One region of the Krasilnikovia sp. MM14-A1259 genome, then DNA from elsewhere that is predicted to be linked to it. Evidence: riboswitches for the same ligand, from Rfam matches in the RefSeq annotation. Region 1 holds a riboswitch; the other holds the start of a gene.
The links. A riboswitch is a leader RNA that binds a small molecule or an ion and turns the genes downstream of it on or off. The one in region 1 is predicted to bind cobalamin.
Positions count from the first base shown of each region.

Region 1 (3,981 bases):
TACGGCCGCCGGTCCCGTTCCCCGGCGTGCCGGAGGTGATCGCACAGCTGCGGGCCGCCGGCGTCAAGGTTGCACTCTCCACCGGCTTCGACCGCGGGACGACCGACTCGCTGCTCGCATCGATCGGCTGGACCGCGCGTATCCTGGACGCGGTCGTCTGCATCGACGACGTGACCGTCGGCCGGCCGGCCCCTTTCATGATCTTCCACGCGATGGAGGTGACCGGCGTCGAAGACGTACGCCGGGTGCTCGTCGCTGGCGACACCGTGCGGGATGTGCAGGCCGGCCGGAACGCGGGAGCCGCCCTCGTCGTCGCCGTACGCACCGGCGAGGTCCCCGCACAAACCCTGGCCGCAGCCGGTCCGACCCACCTCCTGGACGGCGTCGCGGACGTTCCCCGCCTGCTCACCGACCTCGGCCGACCGATCGGTCGCGCCTGACGGCCGCTCAGGCTGCGGCGCGGGTCCGACGCAGGCGTCGGGGAGGCATGCCGGCCGCAGCGTTCGGTGAATCCGGTCCGTGGCGGCGCAGCATGTCAGCGAGGACCCCTCTTCCGCCGGGTCCTCTCGAACCGTCCCACAGCGCCGGCGCACCGGCGACAGCCGCTTCCTGGACGGCAACGCGAGGGCTGGTCGAGCCGATCGTCGGGGTGTTCCGCGGCCGGTTCGCCCGGTCACCGCAGGTGCTGTAGGGCAACGTGTCCTCGGCGCTGGGCGGCGCCGCTGGGATGATCGCCGACGCCGCGCCGCGCCGGGCCATGCCGTGCGCACATGTGGCGACTGCGTGCCGACGCCGGAGCCGGTCCGGCGTCAGCAGTGGCAGGCGATACTCAGCCGCTGACCGTCACTGGTTCGCCCGTGTCGGCCCGCTGGGTGCGCGACCCGGCCAGGAGCCGCTCGGCCATCGGGGCGAAGACCAGGCCGATCGTGGCCCACCGGACCAAACTGGGCGCCGATCGAGTGCAGGCGGAGGTTGAACAGCAGGTCGGCGGGGAAACCGGGGAACACGATCCGGCCGGTGCCGTCGGTGAGCGGCGCCGGGGTTTCGGTGGTTTGGTGGTTGGGCTTGTTGGCGGCCAGGTCCCCGAACGACCGCAGGATCAGCATCACCACCGCGGTGGCCGCGATGAACACCATGTCGTTGCATTCCGGCTCGCCGTGCACCAGCACGTCCAGGCCGACTGTCTCCCGCAGTCGGAATACCACCACAGACCGACCGCACGGCGACCGATCTTGTATCTACCGCTGGGAAGTGATAGCCCAGCAAGGACAACATGTTGTGTCCGTTGGTGGGGGCTGTGCGGCCTGCCCCGGACCCGGTCGATACAGTTCCCCTGCCGCGGTGTTCGGGAAGCCGGTGCGATTCCGGCGTGGTCCTCGCCACTGTGACCAGGAAGTGGGCTCCTTCGCTGTCGCCACTGGACCGTCCGGTCTGGGAAGGCTGAAGAAACCCGCGATGATCTGGGAGCCAGGAGACCGGCCGCGGCGCCGAATGTCTACCCCCACGAGCGATGGGGAAAAGGAGTTCGCCGCCATGCCGCGTTCTGCCCTGCCACGACCCACCGACGGTCCCGGCACCTGCCCGCCCGCGCCGCGCCGGTCTGCCACACCCCGCGGGGTCGTCTCGGGCCCAGTGCGCCGATGACCAGCCCACACACCGTCGATGCGAAGCAGCCGGCGACGCACACCGTGGCCGGGCTGATCGCCTGCCGCGGCTGCTGCTGCGGAAACCCCGCCAAGCATCCCGGCCTCGACCACGACGGCGAACTCCGCGCCCTGCACCAGATCGCCGCGGACAACCCCGACACGGTCCGGCTGAGCACCAGCGACTGCCTCGGCCCCTGCGAATACGCCAACATCATCGTCGTTCGGCCCTCACCCGACGGACGCCGCGCAGGCGGCCGTCCCGTCTGGCTCGCGCGCCTCGACGCGCACGCCCTGCGTACCCTGCAAGCCTGGCTCAACGCGGGCGGACCGGGCCTGGCGGACATCCCCGAGTACCTGGCCCTGCACCGGATCCACCCCTCGCGTACCGGCACCACCAGCGAGGGCAACTCCATGCTCTAGGCAACCGACAAGGCCGCCTCCATGTCATGCGATGCGATCGGCGCTGGAAGGGTACGGTGCATCCCTTCCCGCAGGCGTCACGTGCGGTCACCGGATGGCGACTGGGCGAACCGCCCATCTCCGTACGAGAACGGGGCGATGATGAGGCGGTGAAGCCTGCCCTCCTCGCGGCGCTCCTGGGCGTCTCTCTGTCCAGCTGCACGTACGGGCAGGGTGGAGTCGTGACCGGGCAGCCGCTGCCATCAGGCTCGCAGCCTGCTGACGCCTGCGCCTCACCGAACGTGGCAGCCATGGCAGGCAAGCCGTTGACAGCTGCAGTAGCCGCAAATCCGGGCCTGTCCGGGATGTCGGACGGACTCGACCGGGCCGGGCTGCGCACGCTCGATGGCATGCCCGCGCTGACCCTGTTCGCGACGTCCGACCAGTTTCTCGCGGCTTTCCCGTTCCGGCGTATCCCGCTGTTGTGGGACCACCCGGAGCAACTAGCCACGATGCTCAAGCAGGCTGCCATTGCGGAACGCCTGGAGCCGGGCCAACTGCGCGGCGCGCATACGACCATGGCCGGCACCCAGGCCATCGTTACCACCGACTCCGGCGGCTTCCGCGTCAACGGCGTGAAGGTGGTGTGCCGGCAGCTCGACATCACCAACGCGGCGGTGTACATCGTCGACGAGTTGGTACCCCAGCGTTAGTCACGAGGCCGTCGCCGAGGTGAGCTGGTTATGGCCGTCGACCGCCATCGGTATGATCTTGATCATGGGACTTGAGGCATACCTGCAGTACGAGTGCACCTTTCGGCCAGGAGGAACACCCTCATGGATCACCGAGATGCAGCAACTCGTGCGCATGGGTGGTCTCATGGATCAACACGGCGTTCCCTCGCTGACGTTCAGGGTTCTCGGCCAGCAAGGGGTCGAGGACCGCACGGTCCACCGCGCTCAGACGGAGCAGGCCAGCGTTCAGATGCAGCATCTGTGGCAGTTGTGCCTGGCCTGTCCGGTGAGTAATCGGCAGGCCGCGCCAGGTTGTCACGCGAGGCTGGACTACCCGGTCGATGACTTGGCCTTGACAGTCCTGCGGGAGGCTCTGCTGGAGAACGCCGCGATGTTCACGCCGCCCGCCGACGGATTCGTCCGGACGCTGGTGCGGATGGGCTGGGACGGACGCCGGATGGAGCAGCTCGTCCGCCAGCTGGGAGCAGAACCGAGCCCGGTCGGGTCGGCGCCGGTCCCATTCGACCTCGATGGCAGAACGGTGAACGTCACGCCGTACATGGTTCTGGAACACCTGTGCTTCCGGGACCGACTCGATCCGTCCGAGACGCTCGTCGTCGGTACCTGGTACGGATGGTTCCACACGGCCCTGGGCAACCGGATAGCCGAGAGTCCCGACCCGAATGCTGCTGCCCGGGAGCTCTTCGGCAACTCAGCTTCGCTTGGTGGACTCGCCGCGCTCGGTCAACTAATCCGTCACGCCAACCAGCACGGTCTCGGACTACTCCTCGACGGCTGATCGGATGTGCATGCCGGCTGTCGTCCTGAGCGACAGGTCAACCTGTCGCTCAACACCCGGCTCCCGTTCTCGCCGACGAAATCACTCGCCAACTCCATCGAAAATCGGAATGTGCGCAGAGGCGCCAGAGGGTCACGCCCTTGTCCCAGTCCCGCTAGAGGAACCGTGCTCTGTATGAAGCTGGCTACACCTTGAATCGGCCGACCAGAGTCCGCAGTTCGCTGGCGAGGTCGGACAGTTCGTTCGCGGTCTGGTGGGATTCGCCGACGCCGAGGTAGGTGTCCTGGGCGGCCTTGGCCACTCCCGTGATGGTGTCGGTGATGTTGGCGGCGCCGACGGCGGCTTCGGCGACGTTGCGGCCGATTTCGCTGGTGGTGGCGGTCTGTTCCTCCACCGCCGAGGC
Region 1 is NZ_BAAGAJ010000002.1:2,052,445-2,056,425, reverse strand. Features, by position in the region: gene ACMCNK_RS08895 (phosphonatase-like hydrolase) at 1-440, shown strand, start outside; gene ACMCNK_RS08890 (hypothetical protein) at 810-1,169, opposite strand; cobalamin riboswitch at 1,323-1,499, shown strand; gene ACMCNK_RS08885 ((2Fe-2S) ferredoxin domain-containing protein) at 1,641-2,066, shown strand; gene ACMCNK_RS08880 (fasciclin domain-containing protein) at 2,288-2,758, shown strand; gene ACMCNK_RS08875 (hypothetical protein) at 2,895-3,578, shown strand; gene ACMCNK_RS08870 (methyl-accepting chemotaxis protein) at 3,763-3,981, opposite strand, start outside.

Region 2 (3,981 bases), 160 kb from region 1:
CCTTGACGGTTATATAACGGGAGTGGAATAGTCGGGCTCGTGCCCGTGGACGCCATCGCCGTGCTGGCGGATCCGGCCCGCCGCCGCATCCTCGACCGGCTGCGCCACGCCGACCACAGCGTCGGCGCCCTGGTCGGCGCGCTCAAGATGAGCCAGCCCGCGGTCTCCAAGCACCTCCGGGTGCTGCGCGACGCCGGGTTCGTCACCTGCCGGGCGGCCGCGCAGCAGCGCATCTACCACCTGGAACCGGAGCGGTTCCAGGCCCTGGACGCCTGGCTGGCGCCGTACCGTGCGCTGTGGACCAACCACCTGGACGCGCTCGAACGCCATCTCGATCGCGAGGAGGAGTGATGCGTACGACCGACTTCGACGCGGGTCCGCCCGCCGACGCGACCGTCGTGCCCGACGGCGACACCTGGACGCTCGTGTTCATCCGTGACCTGAAGCACCCGCCCGACCGGGTGTGGCGCGCCCTGACCGACCCCGCCGAGATCGACCAGTGGGCGCCGTTCGCCGCCGCCCGCGACCTCGCCGAGCCCGGCGACACCACACTCACCATGATCGACGGGGACACCCGGGCGGACCAGCCCGCCACCGTGGTGCGCGCCGAGGCTCCGCGCGTGCTGGAGTACACGTGGGGCGCGGACCGGCTGCGCTGGGAACTCGACCCGGACGGCGCCGGCACCCGGCTCACCCTGCGGCACACCCTGGCCCAGCCGGAGATGGACGCCATGGTCGCCGCGGGCTGGCACCTGTGCATCGCCGTCCTCGCGCGGCTGCTCGACGGCACCCCGGTCGGCGTCATCCGCGGCCGCGACGCGCTCGCGTACGGCTGGGACGACCTGCGGGCCGCGTACGCGCAACGCCTGCGGCACTGACCGTACCCATGGATGTGGTCCTCGGCATCGACACCGGCACCACCGCCACCAAGGCCGTCACGGCCGGCCCCGGCGGCGAGGTGCGGGCCCGCGCCGGCGTCCACTATCCGCTGTCCGTACCCGCCCCGGGCCGTGCCGAACTGGACCCGGGTGCGCTCGGCGCCGCCGCCGTACGCGCCCTGACCGACGTGGCCCGCCAGGCCCGCGACCGCGGCGACCGGGTCGTCGCGGTCAGCCTCAGCGCGTTCCTGCACGGGCTCGTCGCAATGGACGCCGGCGGCCGTCCCCTCGGCCCGCTGATCACCTGGGCCGACGGCCGTGCCGCCGCGCAATGCGACGCGATCGCCGCGGCGGGACACGCCCGGGAGTTGCAGGCCCGCACCGGCACGCCGGTGCATCCGATGTCGCCGCTCGCCAAGCTGGCCTGGTGGCGCGACACGCAGCCGGCGACGCTGCACGACACCCCACGCTGGGGCGGCGCGAAGGAGACCGTCCTGGGCGTCCTCGCCGGCGGGCCCGCGCTCGTCGACCTCTCGATCGCCTCAGGCACCGGGCTCTACGACATCCACCGGCGCCGCTGGGACCCCACGGCACTCGAGATCGCCGGGGTGCGCGCCGGGCAACTGGCCGAGGTCGTAGCCACCACCCACCGGCTCACGCTGCGCCCCGACGTCGCGGCCGCCGCCGGGCTGCCACCGGCCACCCCGCTGATCGTCGGCGCCGCCGACGGGCCGCTGGCCAACCTCGGCGCGGGCGCCACCGCCCCCGGGGCCGCGGCGGTGTCGCTGGGCACCAGCGGCGCGATCCGTACGGCCGTGCGTGCGCCCGCGGTGGACCGGGCGGGCCGGCTGTTCTGCTACGCGCTCACCGAGGACCGCTGGGTCATCGGCGGCGCCGTCAACAACGCCGGATCGGTGGTGCGCTGGGCCGGGCAGGCGCTCACGGGCCGGCCCGGGGAGCAGATGCCCACCGACGCCGATCTTCGTGACGCTGCGCTGCTGGCGGAGGCGGGCGGCGTACCGGCGGGCAGCGACGGCCTGATCTGCCTGCCGTACCTGCTGGGGGAGCGGGCGCCGTGGTGGAGGTCCGGGCTGCGCGGGGCGTACCTGGGACTGCGCCGCGAGCACGGCCGCGGCCACCTCGTCCGCGCGGCGGTCGAAGGAGTCTGCCAGCAGCTCGCCCTGGTCCGGGACACCTGCACCGACGAGGGCGTCACGATCACCGAGGTACGGGCCACCGGCGGCGCCCTCGCCTCCCCGGTGTGGGCGAGCGTGCTCGCCGCCACCCTGGACCTGCCGGTCGCGGTCGCCGACACCGCCGGCGGCACCGCGCTCGGCGCCTGCCTGCTCGGCTGGTACGCCCTCGGCGCATTGCCCGACCTGGACCGGGCGGCCGAACTCGTCGGCACCGCAGAACCCACCCGGCCCGACCCGGACGCCGCCGCGCTCTACCGCCGCCGACGGCCCCTCGTCGAACGCGCCGCATTCGCCGTGACGGACCTGCTCTCCGAACTGGACCGGCCCTGAGGTGCGGCGTGGAGCGTCACGTCACGTTGACGCCGGGCGCCGTGGTAGGAAAGCATGGCCGACGAGCGGTAGCGGAGGAACCCGGTGCGAAACCGGGGCGGTCCCGCCACTGTGACCGGGGAGTGACCCGCGACGACGCCACGGCTGGAGACGGCCGGAAGGCCGCGGACAGCGCCGATCCGGGAGCCAGGAGACTCCGGCCGCTCGTACCTTGAGGATGCGCGGGCGTGGACACCCGCGGAAGGGAAATGCCGCGTGCTGCCTGCGTACCCGTTCTCCGCCGTCGTCGGCCTCGACGACCTGCGGCTCGCCCTGCTGCTCACCGCGGTGTCCCCGGCCGTGGGCGGCGTCCTGGTCCGCGGCGAGAAGGGCACCGCCAAGTCGACCGTGGTCCGCGCGCTGGCCGCGCTGCTGCCCGAGGTCGACGTCGTGCGCGGGTGCCGTTTCGCGTGCGACCCGGCCGGACCCGACCCCGACTGCCCGGACGGCCCGCACGAGGCGCAGGCCCCGCACGGGCACCGGCCCGCCACCCTGGTGGAGCTGCCCGTCGGCGCCACCGAGGACCGGGTCGTCGGGACGCTGGACATCCAGCGCGCCCTCGCCGACGGGGTCAAGGCGTACGAGCCGGGGCTGCTGGCCGCCGCCCACCGCGGCGCCCTGTACGTCGACGAGGTCAACCTGCTCCCGGACCACCTCGTGGACCTGCTGCTGGACGCGGCCGCGATGGGCCGGGCACACGTGGAACGCGACGGCGTGTCGGTCAAGCACGCGGCCCGCTTCCTGCTGGTCGGCACCATGAACCCCGAGGAGGGCGAACCCCGCCCCCAGCTCGTCGACCGGTTCGGGCTGGTGGTCACGGTCGCGGCGCCCCGCGACGCCGGGCAGCGCGCCGAGGTGGTGCGGCGGCGGCTCGCGTACGAGGCCGACCCGGGAGGGTTCGCGGCCCGGTTCGCGGACGCCGAGCGGGCACTCGCGGACCGCATCGCCGCGGCTCGCGCCGCGCTGCCCGGCGTGGTGCTACCCGACGCCGAACTGGACCGGATCGCCCGCGTGTGCCTCGCGTACGGCGTCGACGGCATGCGCGCCGACATCGTGGTGGCCCGGTGTGCGGTGGCTCTGGCCGCCTGGCACGGACGGGACCGGGTGACCGTGGCCGACGTCAAGGACGCGGCCCGGCTGGCCCTGCCGCACCGGCGCCGGCGCGACCCGCTCGACCCGCCCGGTACGGACGAGCAGCGGCTCGACGACGCCCTGTCCCAGGCCGGGGGTGATGACGAGCCACCCACCCCGCCCGACGGCGCCGGCCCGCCTCCGACAGGCGGCCCGCCTCCGACAGACGGTCCCCCTCCGACAGGCGGCCCGCCTCCGACAGACGGCCCGCCGCCCAAAGGCGGCCCGCCTCCGGGGGACGGCCCGAGGCCCGGGGACGCCTCGTCGTCCGTGCAATCGGGCGGCGGGGACCCCGCCCCTGCGGCCTCGCCCGAGGAGCCGCCCCCCGCGGCGCAGGACGCCGCGGCACGCCGCCCCGGTGCGTCCGGGACTGCGCAGGCCGGTGCGGCGTTCCGGCCGCGCACGCT
Region 2 is NZ_BAAGAJ010000002.1:1,889,506-1,893,486, reverse strand. Features, by position in the region: gene ACMCNK_RS08175 (ArsR/SmtB family transcription factor) at 40-351, shown strand; gene ACMCNK_RS08170 (SRPBCC family protein) at 351-878, shown strand; gene ACMCNK_RS08165 (gluconokinase) at 887-2,404, shown strand; cobalamin riboswitch at 2,479-2,601, shown strand; gene ACMCNK_RS08160 (VWA domain-containing protein) at 2,660-3,981, shown strand, end outside.
Region 2: it holds a riboswitch for cobalamin, as region 1 does, so the genes downstream of both, ACMCNK_RS08160 (VWA domain-containing protein) here and ACMCNK_RS08885 ((2Fe-2S) ferredoxin domain-containing protein) in region 1, are expected to answer to the same signal.